DNA from 2 places in the Microbulbifer echini genome. Region 2 is predicted to be linked to the other one. Evidence: predicted binding sites of a transcription regulator. Region 2 holds the regulator's gene; the other holds the start of a gene.
The links. Region 2 encodes LexA, which represses DNA repair genes until DNA is damaged. Its sites were predicted from a motif close to ACTGTNTNTANANACAGT; they were not measured.

Region 1 (8,325 bases), on a different contig from region 2:
CCTTGCTGTATGGTGGTCTTGTTCAAGCCGAACCTAAAGTTCAGGTAGCTGTATGTCTGTAATGGTATTGATCATGCCACTGGGAAGCCCCACTAGGTAGATGTTGGCAATATGTGTGTAAATATCCAGGTAGTTGTTATCCAAGGTGAGCAGGGCGGTGATCTTGCTATGCAGTTCGTTGGTAAGCTGAGCCTGATGCTTCTTGACTATTTGAGGCTCGAAGGTTTCGGTGCGATTTTGCGGCATCTGCATCGCGAAGCTGCCAGTAGCACTTTTCATGGTTTTTGAGGTGGTGCCATTCTTGCGATTGGGCATATCCTTGCTGGAGAGGTACTCCTCCAGTTCTACCTTCATGGTAACATCAGTGAGTTATTTGATCAGAAAGGCTTGGATGTCACTTTGCTACTGAGGTCTTTCCAATCACATAAGGCTTTGATGGCCGCATCCTTATCGAAAGTGGGTTTGGACTTGGATCATCTCTTTTTTGTGAATAGTAAAGAAATGACTGGGAATTCTGAACACTACCCATAGGAATTGAAACCAAGTCTTAAAAATTTTTCTTAAACTTGATGCTTGTTAATGTCTGATATCCGAGGCGGTTCTTTAGCTTTTCTATAAGTTTTTGACTTTTTATCACTTTATCTTTAAGCACGTCTTCAGGATGATAGCCCCCCCATTCCTCTTGAGTCTCTATGGGTAATCGAGAGCAGTATAGTTGTAACAACCGTATTGGTTGGCTAAAACTTAAAGCATCAAGCCTAAATTTAGTTTGCGTAATCAGCTCTTGCATTTCAAACTTTGTGTAAAGCTCTAAATTGAAGCTTGTCATTTGTCCCATCTCCCCCTTCAATTGGCAGTGAGTTTGCTGGGTGGAATCCCCGCAGCGCTGCAGCTGTTGGCTGGGCTCCTGAAGAAGGCGGATGCAAGGAAAAAGCAGTTGCTCACTCTTACTAAATGCCTTTGGAAAATATAATTCATTGTTGAGATGGGCAGGTAGCTGCTGGTAGGAAACAGGTTTTTGCAGGCTGCCAGTGAGCTGAGCCAAGTAATCAATAAAAGCACAGCCAAAGTGTGCCTCCAACTCCGATAAAGGTGCGGGCAGTAGCTGACCTATTCGCTTATACCCATATTTATAAAGCTTCTCTATAGTTTGATTATCGCACTCCAGTAGCTTGCAAGGGGCGTGGCCGATCCACTGTTTACATTGTCCTGTGGTCGGTGGGGCATTAGTTTGTTGCAACCACTGGCGGTGTTCTGCTAGTTGGCTGAGCAGTAGCGCGGCGCTGGGACTGTGGCCAAGCCCTAGGTAATAGCTGATACCTATTTCTATAAGTTCTTTCTCCAGTTGATTCAGCAGCGTTCGAAGTCCGCCGTGGGTTTTTAAACAATCACTGAGCTCAAGGTAGAGTCGTGGGGGATGGCTGCCTTCTTCAGGGGACGCGGCCTTCAAAGAAACCATGGGTGTAAAGCTGTGCCCCCATTGCGCTAGCGCCTCCAGCTGCCGTTGCTCCCTCTCTTTATGGCGCTGCAGCATCTGTAGGTTCGGGCACCGAATACGAGCGCTTCTGGTGCTTAAGCCGGGCGAGATACCAAACTCTAAGGCGGCATTATTGGATTGCACTATGATGTGGTTTTCCACTATCGCCAGAGCTTGGCTTCTCTCTCCTGAGGTTAGGGCACGTGTGAGCGTCTCGAGAGAAAGCTTGGGAAACTGAATGCAGAGCCAGAGCATACGATGCCTCTTAGATATTTCTCAATGTAGGCCTTGGCGGACTCGTTCTGCAGGGGTGGCCCGTTGACGATTTAGCTTTAGGTGCTGCCCACTGGGACCATTGATTTGCTTGAGTAGCCTGAGGGAGAGATCTCGCTCTTTATTTTTCAGTTGAAGCCTGAGTTTGGCGGGAGAGGGGCAGGGGGATTCTGATTGAGGCCGGAAGTGGAAGTGTAGAGAATCGCCCATTTCGGTGGCTTGCTGTAGGCGTTGCAGCTCTCGGTAACTCATCGACCGGTCACCTTGCCAGTTCAGAAGGGCGCCGCAGCCGCCGGATTGTAGTGACTGCTCTATCGCCCAGAGGTAGTCCCTCTTTCCTCGGGGGTGTACCAACAACAATTGCTCCAGCTGGACGCCGTACTGTGCGAGTAACTGAGCATCGGGGATAAACGGCGGCTTGATCAATACCACCATCGTCTGTGCGCGGGTCAGCTCGGCCAGAGTTGGTAGCAGAAGGGATAATTCATTCATCCCAGTTTGATTTGCAAGCAGTTCTACACTGGCTCCCTTTGGCCATCCACGGCCGCAGAGTAGGGCGTCGAGACTGGCGAAGCCCGTAGCGATACCAGGCTCCCCGCATCCATTGGCCGTCCGATTAGCCTCAACCCCGACAAAGCGCCGCAATCTGAGCAGGGGTTTGGATTTGTGGTTTAACTTATTGTTTTTAAAAAGATTTTCAGCTTTATTCACTCTGGCACCATTTGTTTCTGGCCCGGTATTTGGCAGTGCTTTGCAGTAGAACTGTATGTACATACAGTTATCTGTTGATTTATACAGTGTTTACCTGTTGGTGACAAGGGGCAAAGGTGCCGATTGGCACTTTTTTGCACAGCGCAAACCGGCTATGATTCGGCCTCTTTAATCGAGCACCAATCTTTTGTCTTCAGGGGGACGGAGTGAGTATCAAGTCCGATAAGTGGATTCGCCGTATGGCAGAGCAGCACGGCATGATTGAGCCTTTTGAGCCGGGCCAGGTGCGCCATGGCAATGACGGTGAACGACTCATCTCCTATGGCACCTCCAGCTACGGTTACGATGTGCGCTGTGCCCGTGAATTCAAGATCTTCACCAACGTGCATTCCGCTACTGTGGACCCGAAAACCTTCGACGAGAACAGTTTTGTCGATGTGGAGGGTGAGTACTGCATTATCCCGCCGAACTCCTTTGCGCTGGCGCGCACCGTGGAGTATTTCCGTATACCCCGCTCGGTACTGACGATTTGTTTGGGGAAATCCACCTACGCACGCTGCGGCATTATCGTGAATGTGACGCCGCTGGAGCCGGAGTGGGAAGGGCATGTGACTTTGGAGTTCTCCAATACCACCAACCTGCCGGCGAAGATCTATGCCAACGAAGGTGTGGCACAGATGCTGTTTTTCGAGTCCGATGAAGTCTGCGATGTGTCTTACGCGGATCGCGGTGGCAAGTACCAGGGCCAGCGCGGCGTAACCCTGCCACGCACTTGATCGCCAAGGGCGGTCCAGCTACACAACCTACCTTTCTATGACCGATGTATCCAATAACCAGTTGCCTGAGCGTGTCGATGTAGTAATTATCGGCGCCGGGGCGGCGGGGTTGATGTGTGCGGCCACTGCCGGCCAGCGCGGTCGCAGTGCGCTGGTATTGGACCATGCGAATAAAGTCGGTAAGAAAATCCTGATGTCCGGCGGCGGTCGCTGTAACTTCACCAACCTCTATACCAGTGCGGAAAATTTCTACAGTGGTAACCCCCACTTCTGTAAATCGGCCTTGGCACGCTATAGCCAGTGGGATTTTATTGCGCTGGTGGAAAAATACGGGATTGCTTATCACGAGAAAGCGCTCGGCCAGCTATTTTGCGATAACAAGTCCAAGGATATTGTCGATCTGCTCTTGGCTGAATGTCGTGCGGCTAAAGCGCAGATTCGCACGCGCTGTGCGGTGTCCACCATCCAATTTGAGCAGAATGGTTACCTAGTAGAGACCAATCTGGGGTTGGTGCACTGTGAATCCCTGGTGGTGGCCACTGGCGGTTTGTCGATTCCCACTATGGGTGCCACGGGTTTTGGTTACGATATCGCCCGTCAGTTCGGTCTTGATATTGTGCCCACCCGTGCGGCCCTGGTGCCGTTCACCCAGCATAAGCGCCAGCTACAGCGGCAGGATAGCTTGCCCGGTAGCTCTCTGGCGGTGACGGCCTCCTGTGGTGAGGGCAGCTTCCACGAACAGATGCTGTTTACCCACCGGGGGCTGAGTGGCCCAGCGGTTCTGCAAATATCCAGTCATTGGCGTGAGGGGCAGGCGGTTACCTTCGACTTGGCGCCCGACCGGGATCTGGTTGACTGGCTGCGGCATTGTCGACAGGGGAGTCCAGAGAGTCACTTACACAGCGTGTTAGCCGAGCTTTGGAGCAAAAAACTGGTACAGTTTTTCTTGCAAAGGCTCGATATTGCCAGCCGTCCCCTCAAGCAGTTTTCCGATGCGGAACTGCAGGCACTTGGGGCCAAGCTGCAAACCTGGAAGCTGGTGCCCGACGGCACCGAGGGTTACCGCACGGCAGAAGTAACGCTCGGTGGTGTGGATACAGATCAGGTTTCCTCCCGAACTATGGAGTGTAAAACCCAGTCGGGTCTGTATTTCGTCGGCGAGGTACTCGATGTTACCGGTTGGCTGGGGGGCTTTAATTTTCAATGGGCCTGGGCTTCCGGGCATGCGGCAGGAGAGGTGGCCTGATATGGGAGATGTGATTCCTTTTAAGCGAAAGACAGCCTGGCAAAAGCATAAGGGCAGCACCTTGTGCCGGGAGGGTTTTCACAAGTGGAAAGTCGTTACCGAGCGTAAATTTGACGTGAAGCAGGGAAGGCTCGTTACGGAATATCGCTGCGAACGTTGTGCTAAAACCAAAACCGAGTTGCTTTAAAGGCGGGCTTCGAGAGAGGTAATTCTCCCATTTGCGTTAGTGCTAGCCGATGAGCCCCGGCCTGGCTGGTGCCACACCGGGGCTTTTCTTAGGGGGAGTTTCTGAGAAACGAAAAACTCCCTATTCTCAGTGCATCATTAATAGCGATAGTAGCGGCCGCGATAGCGATAGTAATCTCTGCGTTTTCTGTCTCTGTCGTAGAGATAGCCAGCCCCCGCGCCGATGACCGCACCTGCGGCAGTACCACCGGGGCGCCCGCCGCTGATCAGGGCACCGGTAACGGCCCCGACACCTATCCCGGTTCCGATACGGCGGTCGGTATCGCTCATATTGGCACAGCCTTGGCTACCGAGTCCCACGGCAAATACCGCGGCTAGGCTGAGATATTTGATGGCTTTCATGCGCATAGGCACCTCTTTCAGTAATTCTTGAGGTAGAGAGATTCGGTAAATCCGACCGAATAATTCCGGAGCCAGTGTAAGGTGAGGCAGTGGCCGCAACAAATATCTCAGTCCAGAGTCACGCGTAGCACAAAATAAGAACTTTGAAGGATTTTGCGATGTTTGAAAAACAACAGCTCATCGATATTGCGCGCACACCGATGCCGTTTGGCAAATATGCGGGGTGCCCACTGATCGACCTTCCAGAGGAGTATTTACTTTGGTTTTCCAGAGAGGGCTTCCCCTCGGGCAAGTTGGGGCAGCTCATGGCCCTGGCTTTGGAGGTAAAGATTGAAGGGCTTGAGGGGCTGATTACGCCGTTGAAATAACGTGTGACTCTATATTTTTCTTATTATGCCTTCGGATTACTGTGGCACTGATGTGTATCCGAGGATGTCTTTATTAACCTACGCCGACTGGTGGTACTGGTGGTCGGTAGGTCACGCTCAGGCGCAGTTTCTGTGTAAACTAAACTGTTCTTGAGTCGGCATTATGCTTACCGTTTTACTTTGATCTTCTGTACAGCCATCTTATTATATAAATGCCTAGGTGAGCTTTGCGGAGCGAAGCGGTAAGAAGAAGCGGGCCGTAATGGAGACTGGACTTACCCGGAAATAGGCCCACAGCGGGTGACCACTGGTCTGAATGATTTCAGCGAGGTTGCAGCGGGAGTAGAGCCAGTCACTTAAAGAGGGAGCGGTCGAAATGAATTCGGCCGCTAATTCTTTTTTGGGGATTCGATTTCTAGATTTATATTTTGACCTCTCAATTTTTACTCATCTCCAATCTTCCCCCATTACCAATTCTATCTAGCTACTTTTATCCCTCTAAAAATCATACCTTCTCGGTCTGCAGTCGCATTTTTTGTCGCCGGATAAATTGTCTATTTTTCAGAGTGGGATTGACTGGGGAGACTATTGTAAGGAACCCGGCAACAGGTTGCCGGGTTAGTAGGCAGACTTAAAATAGAGGCTTAGAGCGGTATACGAATAACCACGCCGCCCATCGTTTCGCCGAGTTCAAAATTATCGCGTGGGCTATCGGCGTGATCATTGTGGCAGCTGACACAGGCTGGAGAAACACCGACATCGGCGTAAACGGCGGTAAAATATTCGGTATCCCCCAGTGTCTCACGACCGTAGAAGTTTTGGCCGGGATTATCAATCACATACTGCAGACCCTGCTTTTCCATTTCGGTGCGCGGTTTATTTTGCTTATTCACTGGCCAGAGTGAGAGCAGAGCGTAGCTGAAGCCAGACTCTTTTTCCGCGATGCGTTCGGCTCCCATACGCATCATCTGTGCCGGCAGGGGCAGTAGTTTTTTATCCTGCCAGTGCTCGTCAGCATCCAGGACTTTTTCCTCATTTTGCAAACGGTTAACCACCTTATTGGTGTAGTTGGCCCTGTCTGCCTCAATCACGGCAAAGACGGCATCCGCCATTCGCTCGGGTGCCACTCCCTGGTTTTTTTCACAGCCAGTGAGTAGTGCCAGTCCAGCGATAAAACAAGCGGCAATACGCATAGTGTTCCCCTCCTATTGGGATTTGGTTTGATTTTTTTTGCTATTGGAAATTCGCGCAATGCGATCGCGGATTAAGTCGAAGGTCTCGTGCTTGTCCGCGGGCTTATGCTTGAAGTTCTGTGAGATCAGTTTTTTGTCGGCCATCGCTGCCAGGGAAAACTCCGCCCCATGGCAGTTCAGGCAAACGGGTAACATTTTTTCATTGGGGCGGAGATTGTGGTTTTGATTGTGGTTGGCCACTACCTGCTCACCGTGGGTTTCCCTTGGTAAGTGGCAGCTGGCACAGCTGACGCCGTTTTCCGGATTGGCTTGCCAGGTGTCAAAGTGGGGTGAGGCCTTGTAGGCGAGGCTGTGTTCATCGCTGTGGCAGTTGAGGCAGGACTCTACTGCGGCAAATTGTAGGTCGACGTCGTGTGGGCCATGACAGCTAATACAGTTCAATTCACCGGAGGCGTCGGACTGCATAGGTATCCAGGCTTGCTGCGGCGTCATGGCGCCAGCCTGCTGGACAAACTCCTGCGGCAACTTGGCTGACAGTCGCATACCGTGTTTACCCTGGGTAAAGGACTCCTGCTGGGCGCTGTGGCAACTTGCGCATTGTTCGACTACTTCGATACTGCTGAATTGCATCTGTCCGTCGGCATGGCAATTGGTGCAGTTTACCTCGACTTGTGCGTGGGCACTTTGCGACCAGAGTGCGGCGATTTCTGCAGAGGTTGATTCGCCCTGAATATCCGCCTGCTTTTGTTGCAGTGGTTTGGCGTCAGGGTGTTCTTGTAGCCAGAACTGCATCGCCGTGCGCACTGGTAACTTGGCTTCTTCGAGTAGGTCCGGTTGTCCTACGTGGGCGATCAGGAAGTCCTCATAGAGGGTGCCATTGTCGTGGTAGTTATGGCAGCCGGCGCTGGCACAGGTCTCGAATCCCATGCCCTGATGGCTGCTGCGTTCCTCGGCAATTTCACTGTGGCAGTGAAAGCAGAAATCCCCGGCCAGACTGACCCCCATCTCGCGGGTAATTTCCTGTTTATGCTCCGTATGACAGCTGATGCACTGGCGTGCATCCAGGGTTTCCAGCAATTGTGCATTGCGAGGGTCGAGGAATTTTTTGCGTGGGTGGGAATCGTCGGCGAGTTCCAGTTCTTCTGCGTGGCAATTCAAGCAGGATTGCTGGATGGATTCCTCTCCGGCAAAACCATCGGTGTGACAGGAGGTGCAAGCGAGCTCGATCTGGTGATGGCCGTGAGTGGGTTCGCCGGTGATAAATAGGGACTTGTCATCTGCTGTCAGGTTATAGGCGGCATAGGCGCCCACAGCCAAAGTCAGCAGTAGGCCGTAGTGCCAAAATTTGAATTGATAAGATTTCATTTAGAAGTAATAAACCGCAAGAATATGATAAGCGAGGAGTACCGGCAGTGCCCAAAGCAGGGCGTAGTGCACACGTGACCACCACTTGCGGTGTTCGCGTAGCTTGAGATCGGTCCAGTGGTGGTTGCGTGCCATAAAGACGCCGACCAGCGAGCCTGTGGCGGTAACGCCAAGGAAAACCAGCATAAGGGCGAGATTGAGGTTTTGCCCCATGCGGAAACCGGTGTGTACTGCCAGGGTGGCCACGGCAACGACCCCGATTAAACTGTGGGCGTAGCGCCAGTGATCCATATGCCCGAGTGCGAGTTTATTCCAGCGTTTGCGCACA
Region 2 (8,325 bases):
GGCCAAGCGGAAACCAGCAGCCAAGAAAGTAGTGGCGAAAAAGTAAATGAGTAACCCCTACACTGGACTCGTCACTTCTGCTCTTCGCAAGAGTCAATTGCTCTCCACGAGCCACTATGATTCCCCTCTTCATCGCCTGGCGCTTGAAGAGGGGGCACTGCTGCAGTTATGGAAAGCCTACCGGGCTTTCCTGGCAGAGCTTTCCCAGCAGTTGCAGTTAGGTTTTGAGACGGAATCCCTGCAGGTTATCGACGATAGCCTGCAAAGCCAGGGTAGGGCCAGTAGCGAGGTGAGGGAATTACAGTTACTGCTCTCAGAGCCCGAGAGCTGGTTGAGTGCGATGCTGTGCGCATGGAAACAACTTCTGCAGCTTTCTCTGGCCGAAGAAGTACAAGGACAGGAAAATCTAATCCCCACCCACAATATTGCGGGCCCTAGGCCAGTTACTCTATCCCTTGAAGTGCTTCTTGAATGGCATGCCTCTTTGAGTGAACTGGTACGCAGGCAGCGTACTAACCTTGAAGAGTGCTGAGGTCACACAGCACACTTCCTCTATCTGTTTGCGTCCACTGAAACTTCTAAATTGCCTGTGGTACACTGGGCGCAAACTGATGTGCGGTGAAGGGAAAGCAAATGTCCTCCGAAACTTTTGAGATTATTGAGCTGGCCAATGGCGAGGTGGCATTGCGCCGTGCCGGCCACGAGGAGGACCCTCTGGTGAGCATTCAATTCTCGGCGGAGAGTCTACAGTTTCTGCGAAAGCATAAAGTGGCAGTCGCTCGGGCAATGCTAGAAGCCGGTATTGAAGCTGTGCAAAATCTAGAAGACCTGGAGCCGGGCTACTTCGAGGAGGAGGAATCGATGCCGGTGAATCATACGATTCACTGATCAGAGTATCGGTTAAAACTATTCAACAGCGGCTATAAGCCGCTGTTGTTGTTTTTGGGGGATAGTTTTGGTGTGAGTTCGCAGGCTTTAAGAGGGCACTTAAGGGGTTTGGCGAATAACGCCAACGGCCAGGCCTTCAATGATAAAGTTCTTATCCCGCATATCTACCTGGATGGTCTCAAAATCTTCATTTTCCGGTAGGAGTTGCACCGTTGCCTGATTGCCCTTGCGGCGGAAGCGTTTTACGGTCACCTCCTCGTCAATCCGTGCAACCACAATCTGCCCGTTCCTAACTTGCTCTGTTTTCTGCACGGCAAGGAGGTCGCCATCGAGAATGCCGGCATTGCGCATGCTCATGCCGTGCACTCGTAGTAAGTAGTCAGCCGGCGGGTGAAAAAAGCTGGAGGGTAGATCGCAATAATCTTCGATGTGCTCTGTCGCAAGGATGGGGTGACCTGCGGCGACACGTCCGATAATCGGCAGCCCCGACTGGTGATCTGGAATCCGAATACCCCGCGAAGCGCCGGCAACCATTTCAATGGCTCCTTTCCGCGCCAGTGCTTTAAGGTGTTCCTCAGCCGCATTTGGTGAACGGAAGCCCAGTTCTTGGGCAATCTCCGCGCGAGTAGGGGGATAACCCGTATCATCCAGGTAGGCTTTAATCAGCTCTAATACTTGAGTCTGTCGTGCGGTGAGATTGGTCATAGAATTACCTAGCGTTTCTGTATTTTTATACAGGTGCTGGGATTATATACAGATTTGGGGCTCGCGCAATCCTATCACCGGTTCCTGTATGAGCTGCTACAGTGTTTATGAAAACAAGGAATGAAAGAAAAAGTTGAAAGAGCTGACAGCGAGGGAAAGTGATAATGCTGGATGCCAAGGTGGCCGAAGCTTGGAGAGTTCTTCGTATACAGTCTGAATTAGTGGATGGCATTGAGCGTTTAATCGCATTTAGAGGGGCGGTAACGGTATTTGGCAGTGCGCGTTTCTCCGAGCAAAGCCAGGAATATCAACAAGGGGTTAAGCTGGGGAAACTGCTAGCTGCGGAGGGGATACCCGTAATTACTGGTGGCGGGCCAGGCCTGATGGAGGCGTGTAACCGAGGTGCTTTCGATCAACCTGGTGCTTCAATTGGTTTGAATATTGAACTGCCTTTTGAGCAGGTGGCCAATCCCTATCAAGATGTTAATTTACATTTTCGATATTTCTTTGTGCGCAAGTTTTTATTTGTGAAGCAGGCGCTGGGCTTTGTGGGGTTGCCAGGGGGCTTCGGTACACTGGATGAATTATTTGAGGCGCTCACATTAGTACAGACTAGAAAGGTGCAGCACTTTCCAATTGTTTTAGTTGGAAAACGGTATTGGAGTGGTCTGTATGACTGGCTTGTAGATACGGTGCTAGAGCGAAATTGTATTGATGAGAGAGACCTGCACTTGTTCCAGGTGGTCGACACAGTGGAAGAGGCCGCCGATTTAATTTTGCAGCACATGCGTGGTCCAGGCTAAGCCGTTGGCCTGGGTTTTCAAGGCGCTCAGAGTCTAACTCCGCACAGGAAAACACAGCTTATCGGTGTAGTGATATACATCCCTATTCGGCGGATCAAACAGTGAGTCGGGCGGTTCATCGTTTTGATTAATGACTTCTGGCGATCTCTCGCTATGACTTAACGCGTCGTTCCCTGCGCTCCCCCAAAGAAAGCCTCAGCGCCATTCGTACTAGTTTGCCTATGTTGGGAAAGCGGTGTGCTCAGGCTGGTGGCGTTAAGCGTTCAGGTTATTCCCTCTATTTTCAACATCTCAACCGATTGCTTCCAAGGTAAAGGGAGTCTGTTTGGTGTGATATGCCGCCAGACTGGCGGCGGAATATGCTACTCTGGCCAGAGTTAAACAGCTGTTTTAAATGGTGGTTTGATACCTATGAGCCAGACCGATACTGTTAGCCGCATCTTGGACGCGGCAGAGGTTCTGTTCGCTGAACGAGGTTTTACCGAGACATCCCTGAGAACAATCACAAGTACAGCCGGTGTCAATTTGGCGGCAGTAAACTACCATTTTGGCTCCAAAAAGGAGCTGATACAGGCGGTTTTTGAACGCTTCCTGACCCCCTTTACCGGCGCATTGGAGGCGGAGCTTGACCGGCGTATTGCCTCAGGTCAGCCCCTAAGGGTCGAGGGCTTGCTGGAGAGCCTATACCGAGTGGGTCTGGGCGGCCTGCGTGCGCGAGGCCTCGACCCCCAGCGCTTTATGCGGCTACTGGGGTTGGCTTATACACAGTTCCAGGGGCACTTACGCCGTTTTATTGTGTCTCGGTATGGCGAGAGCTATCGCCGTTTTGCCGGCCTACTGGCTGAAGCCTTGCCGGGTGTAGATCCGGTTACTTTCTATTGGCGGCTGTATTTTATGCTGGGCGCCACCATCTTTACCCTGTCGAGCTACGATGCCATAGAAGCTATCCTGAAAGAGGATTTTGGTGCTCAGAGCAGTTTGTCAGAAACTCTGGAGCGCTTGGTGCCCGCGGCTTCGGCAATGCTGAAGGTAGAGGTGGGTTGAGCCCCGTAGTGGGTGAATCATCGAGGAACTGTATATGTCTACATCACTTGGACCGGTGATGATTGATATCGAGGGACAGGAACTCACCAGTGGAGATTGTGAGCTTTTACGCAATCCTCTAGTAGGTGGATTGATTTTCTTTGCACGTAACTATCGAGATCGCGTCCAGCTGGAGGCGTTAATCGCTTCTATCCGTTCGCTTCGCCCCGATATTCTGCTGGCAGTTGATCAGGAGGGGGGCCGAGTGCAGCGGTTCCGAGAGGGGTTTACCCGATTGCCTTCCATGCAGAAGTTATCTGCCCTGGCGTCAGAGGCTCAATTACGCGATGTAGGCTGGTTGCTTGCGGCCGAGTTGCTGGCGGTGGGTGTTGATTTTAGTTTTGCCCCAGTTTTGGATGCCGATGACCGGCAGAGTCGGGTGATTGGGGACCGCAGTTTTTGTTCTGACCCCAAGCGCTTGACTGCCATTGTAAGGCCGTTTATTCAGGGGATGCGTGAGGCGGGCATGGCCACCACCGGTAAGCACTTTCCAGGGCATGGACACGTCCTTGAAGACAGTCATGTGGAGCTTCCACAGGATGAGCGGACCTTGGAGCAGGTGTTGGAGTCTGATGCCTTACCCTTTATCGATTGCATTGGAACCGGTGAACTGGATGCCGTGATGCCTGCCCATATACGCTTTGTCAATATCGACAGTCAGCCCGTGGGTTTCTCCAGGTATTGGTTGCTGGATATTTTGCGGGGACGGCTGGGTTTTAGTGGTGTTATCTTCAGTGACGATCTGTCGATGGAGGGTGCGGGAGTCGCCGGCGGCTATGGAGAAAGAATTCGTGCTGCGCTGGAAGCGGGCTGCGATATGGGGGTGATCTGTAACAATCGCACCGGTGCCTTGGAGTCTCTGGCCGCCCTACAGGATTTTACCCCGGCAGCGGAATCTAAAGAGCGCCTAAAAGCGATGCGCGGCCGACCTTTGATTACCTCCTGGCAGGAACTTGAAAAAAGTGAGCGCCGACGCAGAACCCGTGATTGGTTAGCTTCGATAATGCACTGATGCACTGATGCACTGATGCACTGATGCACTGATGCACTGATGCACTGATGCACTGAGATCGGTAGTAAATACTTGTAGCAGAGCTCGCTTCGAGATACCTCTGGGCGAGGCTGAATTGGTTGTTTGAGTAGGGGGATTTCGTGGAGTCCGTAGAGAGTGTGCTGTTGTCCTGGCTGGGTGAAAATCGGGTCTGGGTAGTCTCTGTTTTCTTGATTGTACTGGCCTCAGCTCTGGCGGCCTGGGCCTTTGGGCGTTTTGTTCAGAAGTTGGCTCTCAGAGCCGAGAAAACTGTCAACCCTTGGGATGATGCACTGGTTGGGGCGCTGTCCCCACCTGGGCAAGTGTTTCTTTGGCTTTTGGGGCTGACGGTTGCCGCACAGCGCGCGGGCCAGGCGACGGGGGCGGAAATTTTCGCACTGGCAGAGCCCGCTCGCGAGATTGGCCTTATCCTGGTGATGTCCTGGTTCGCCTGGCGCTTCTCCCACAGCGCTGAGCGCAATTTGTGCAATCCCCGCTATATCGGCAAACCGATGGATGCCACTACGGTGCGGGCGATCGGCAAGTTGGTGAGGGCTTCAATCGCTATCACCGCCGGCATCGTTATCATGCAGTTCCTGGGGTATAGCGTTAGTGGTGTGTTGGCCTTTGGTGGTATCGGTGGGCTGGCGGTAGGCTTTGCCGCTAAAGATTTACTGGCGAACTTCTTTGGTGGGTTGATGATTTACCTGGACCGGCCCTTTGCGGTTGGTGACTGGATTCGCTCTCCAGATAGGCAGATTGAGGGAACTGTCGAGGACATTGGCTGGCGCCTGACACGTATTCGTACCTTTGATATGCGTCCCGTCTACGTGCCCAACAGTGTATTTACCCAGATTTCTGTTGAAAATCCCTCGAGGATGCTCAATCGAAGAATCTTCGAAACGATTGGTATCCGCTATGAGGATGCCCATTTAATGGCAGTGATAGTGGCTGATGTTAAGAAAATGTTACAGCAGCACCCTGAAATCGATGCCAATCGGACTCTCATTGTAAATTTTAATAGTTTTGCCGCCTCATCCTTGGATTTCTTTGTTTATACGTTCACGCGAACAACGGATTGGGTGAGATATCATGAAATCAAGCAGGATGTTCTATTGAATGTCCTTAAAGTTGTCGAAAGGCACGGTGCTTCTTGCGCATTCCCAACTTCGACAATTCATATTGCCGATATTCCTTCATTAGCCCGCGAGGCCGCGTTAGACAGTTGAGTATTGGGAGTGCAATAAGGTACAAATGCTTAGTTTATATGTTGGTGTTAATCAGGGTTCTGTCGGTTAATTACGCATACTGGTAAAAACGTAGTATTTATTTCACATAGAAACCTAGACACTGGCGCTGTTTTATCTAAGAATCAGGTTACGCCTTTTTGGTATCTATCAAAAGGGTGAAGCAAGATAGCATTCTGCATGGAGCAGTTTGTTAACAATGGGGTGGCGTTTACCCCTCTTGCCGAATGTAGTTATGAGGTGATAGAGGTAGGCGCAATAACAATAATGAGGTTTTCTCAATGAGTGATCGCGTTACAGGTACTGTGAAGTGGTTTAATAACGCACGGGGTTATGGCTTCATCACCTGTGGAGAAGGAACTGAAGATATTTTCGTACACTATCGCAGCATTCGCGGTGAGGGTTATAAAACTCTTAACGAGGGGCAGGCGGTTGAGTTCGAAATGCAACAAGGTGACAAAGGACTGCTGGCGGAAGATGTTGTTCCCTGTGAGTGATTCTAGGATCGCTCGTTGAAAGAACTGTTATCGTGTAGAGTTTGCGGTTGCCAGCCGCCAGCTCTGCCAGCGCCTCTTAAAGCGGGCTGCTCGGCTCGCTTTTCTATTTCCCTATCCTGTACCACTTTCCCTGATACCGTTCGTAAAATTTAGTTGCTCCCTTTGTTTGTGACTGATTTAATCACCTTAGTTTTATTTAATATTCCAATTCTTAAAACTGACGCCCCGCTTTTTTGAGATTATTTAACTTTCCCCGAGCATTAAATAATTCTGTCATCAATGTAATGGTAGGCGGGATATGGGTTTGTTTGGGCAGGGTAAGGGAAAAATTTCTTTTAGCCAGTATTTAATCGCTTAATTGATTTCGATTTCTAGGGATTCTGGAAGTTTTCAGGTGCGGTGTATGTTGGCCGGTATATGCAGTCCTGGATTGTATATTTGAGTGTTATAGCATGCCTACTTAATCGTTATTTATGAAATTATTTTGTTTTCTTAGTGGATGAATCGAATTGCTTTGATTCGCTGTTAGGCCTATTGGTAACTGTCCGCCCAATTATGGTGGGCAATCTGGTTAAGGCTTATATGTATTTTAATTTGGGGCAGAGAATGCAATATCCCCCAACGTAAGAGGGATATTGCGGGCTTCCTAGGGCGTGTCGGAGCGGAGATTCTCTGCCGTTTCCGTTTCCGTTTCCGTTTCCGTCTCGGGGTTGGCTACAGTGCGAATTTCAATCAGCACGCCAAAGGCTGGATGATCAATATAGTGCAGCTGGCCGCTGCGCATACGCCGTTCGTGCTCAAGGTGGGCTGCGCGCTTGACAAAAGTTGGCTGCTCGGCAGCCTGGGGGGGCTCGCCCAGGATTATCGGCTCGTAGTTTCCTTGAGAGCTTGGCTGATCACGGGGCGTCAGGTCGGCGTGAGAGGTGGCTGTAGTTCCTGGCCGCGGAGGCAGCTGCAGGCCTTTGCCCGATGGGGGCGCTGAAAAGTCATTAAGCCAGAGGTTGGTGCTCAAGTGCAGGTAGCGAGAGACGCTCAGGGTCACTGAGCCTTCCAGTTGTCGGTGCCCGGCGAAAGCCTCACCACCATCAATGAGGACTGCCGGAGCCCTATGCTTTTGTACCAGTACTTGGCGCCAGGCTTTGTGAAAGAGAATACGATCTCCCTCTCTGGTTAATGCAGCAGCTTTGTTGTCGAGTTTGGTGGCTGCTGGGGATAGGCGCAATCCGGTGGAGGGTGCCTCCTTGCGAGCTCTAATATTGAGGCCCTCTGGCTCAAAACTAATTGGTTCGTCGTTTTGCTCGGGCTGAGTTTGCTTTGGGTGCTTGGGGGTATCGAAATCAACCCAGCGGGAAGGGTATACAAGCTTGGGCTCCGCGGGCCAGGTTTCACTGGTTTGAGCCATGCCTTGAGGGCGCTCGAACACAATCATTTCGATCTCAAATGTGTTGCCGGCATAGCTGGCCGCCTGGGTTGCCGTGGCGGAGAGGGCCAAGGCTAAAGTTGAGCAGAGGCGAATTATCTTCGTTATGGTCATGGGGTTACCACTTTTATCCATCTTTCTAGCGCTATCGGTGGAGTCTTACGGGAGCATTTCGCAGCCGGTTGTTTGTGTTGACGATTTTGGCAGGGGGGGAGGCCCTGTGTCGATCGATCACATCACCGGCTGCAAAAATGGTATCACTGTGCCAGGCGCTCCAGTACTTGATTGATTTCTTGCAACTTGCGATCAGGGCCGCCCTCGTCGAGGCTAAAGTTCAGCTGATTGGCGCCCGCCAGTTGGTAGCGGCCCGGTTGGGTCTGCACCATTTTGACCAGGGTGAGTGGGTCAACCTGGGTGTTTTCGGAAAATTCGATGCGGCCGCGGGCTGCGGAGGCTTCCAGCTTGCGAATTCCCATTGCGTCGGCCTTCAGCTTTATCTCGGTGGTACGGAACAGGTGCTTGACCGGCTCAGGTAGCAAGCCGAAGCGATCGATCATTTCCACCTGTAACTCCTTGAGTTGCTGGTGGTCGGCGGCGTTGGCGATCCGTTTGTACATCATCAGTCGGCCATGCACGTCCGGTAGGTAATCCT

Region 1: a site for LexA is predicted at 2,512-2,529, ahead of imuA (translesion DNA synthesis-associated protein ImuA). Genes of this name have one in related genera too.

Annotation. Positions count from the first base shown of each region.
Region 1 covers NZ_JBGMEL010000007.1:72,440-80,764, reverse strand. The annotation lists partial or broken gene ACCI51_RS08650 (transposase) at 1-437, opposite strand, end outside; gene ACCI51_RS08645 (Y-family DNA polymerase) at 548-1,732, opposite strand; gene imuA (translesion DNA synthesis-associated protein ImuA) at 1,754-2,461, opposite strand; gene dcd (dCTP deaminase) at 2,668-3,237, shown strand; gene ACCI51_RS08630 (BaiN/RdsA family NAD(P)/FAD-dependent oxidoreductase) at 3,275-4,483, shown strand; gene ACCI51_RS08625 (hypothetical protein) at 4,485-4,670, shown strand; gene ACCI51_RS08620 (hypothetical protein) at 4,808-5,071, opposite strand; gene ACCI51_RS08615 (DUF3820 family protein) at 5,230-5,439, shown strand; gene ACCI51_RS08610 (Tll0287-like domain-containing protein) at 6,084-6,632, opposite strand; gene ACCI51_RS08605 (ammonia-forming cytochrome c nitrite reductase subunit c552) at 6,645-7,997, opposite strand; gene ACCI51_RS08600 (FAD-dependent oxidoreductase) at 7,998-8,325, opposite strand, start outside.
Region 2 covers NZ_JBGMEL010000019.1:57,841-66,165, forward strand. The annotation lists gene topA (type I DNA topoisomerase) at 1-46, shown strand, start outside; gene ACCI51_RS16520 (DUF6586 family protein) at 47-532, shown strand; gene ACCI51_RS16525 (hypothetical protein) at 634-888, shown strand; gene lexA (transcriptional repressor LexA) at 988-1,593, opposite strand; gene ACCI51_RS16535 (LOG family protein) at 1,758-2,396, shown strand; gene ACCI51_RS16540 (TetR/AcrR family transcriptional regulator) at 2,808-3,440, shown strand; gene nagZ (beta-N-acetylhexosaminidase) at 3,475-4,491, shown strand; gene ACCI51_RS16550 (mechanosensitive ion channel family protein) at 4,632-5,738, shown strand; gene ACCI51_RS16555 (cold-shock protein) at 6,038-6,253, shown strand; gene ACCI51_RS16560 (CsiV family protein) at 6,900-7,787, opposite strand; gene mfd (transcription-repair coupling factor) at 7,931-8,325, opposite strand, start outside.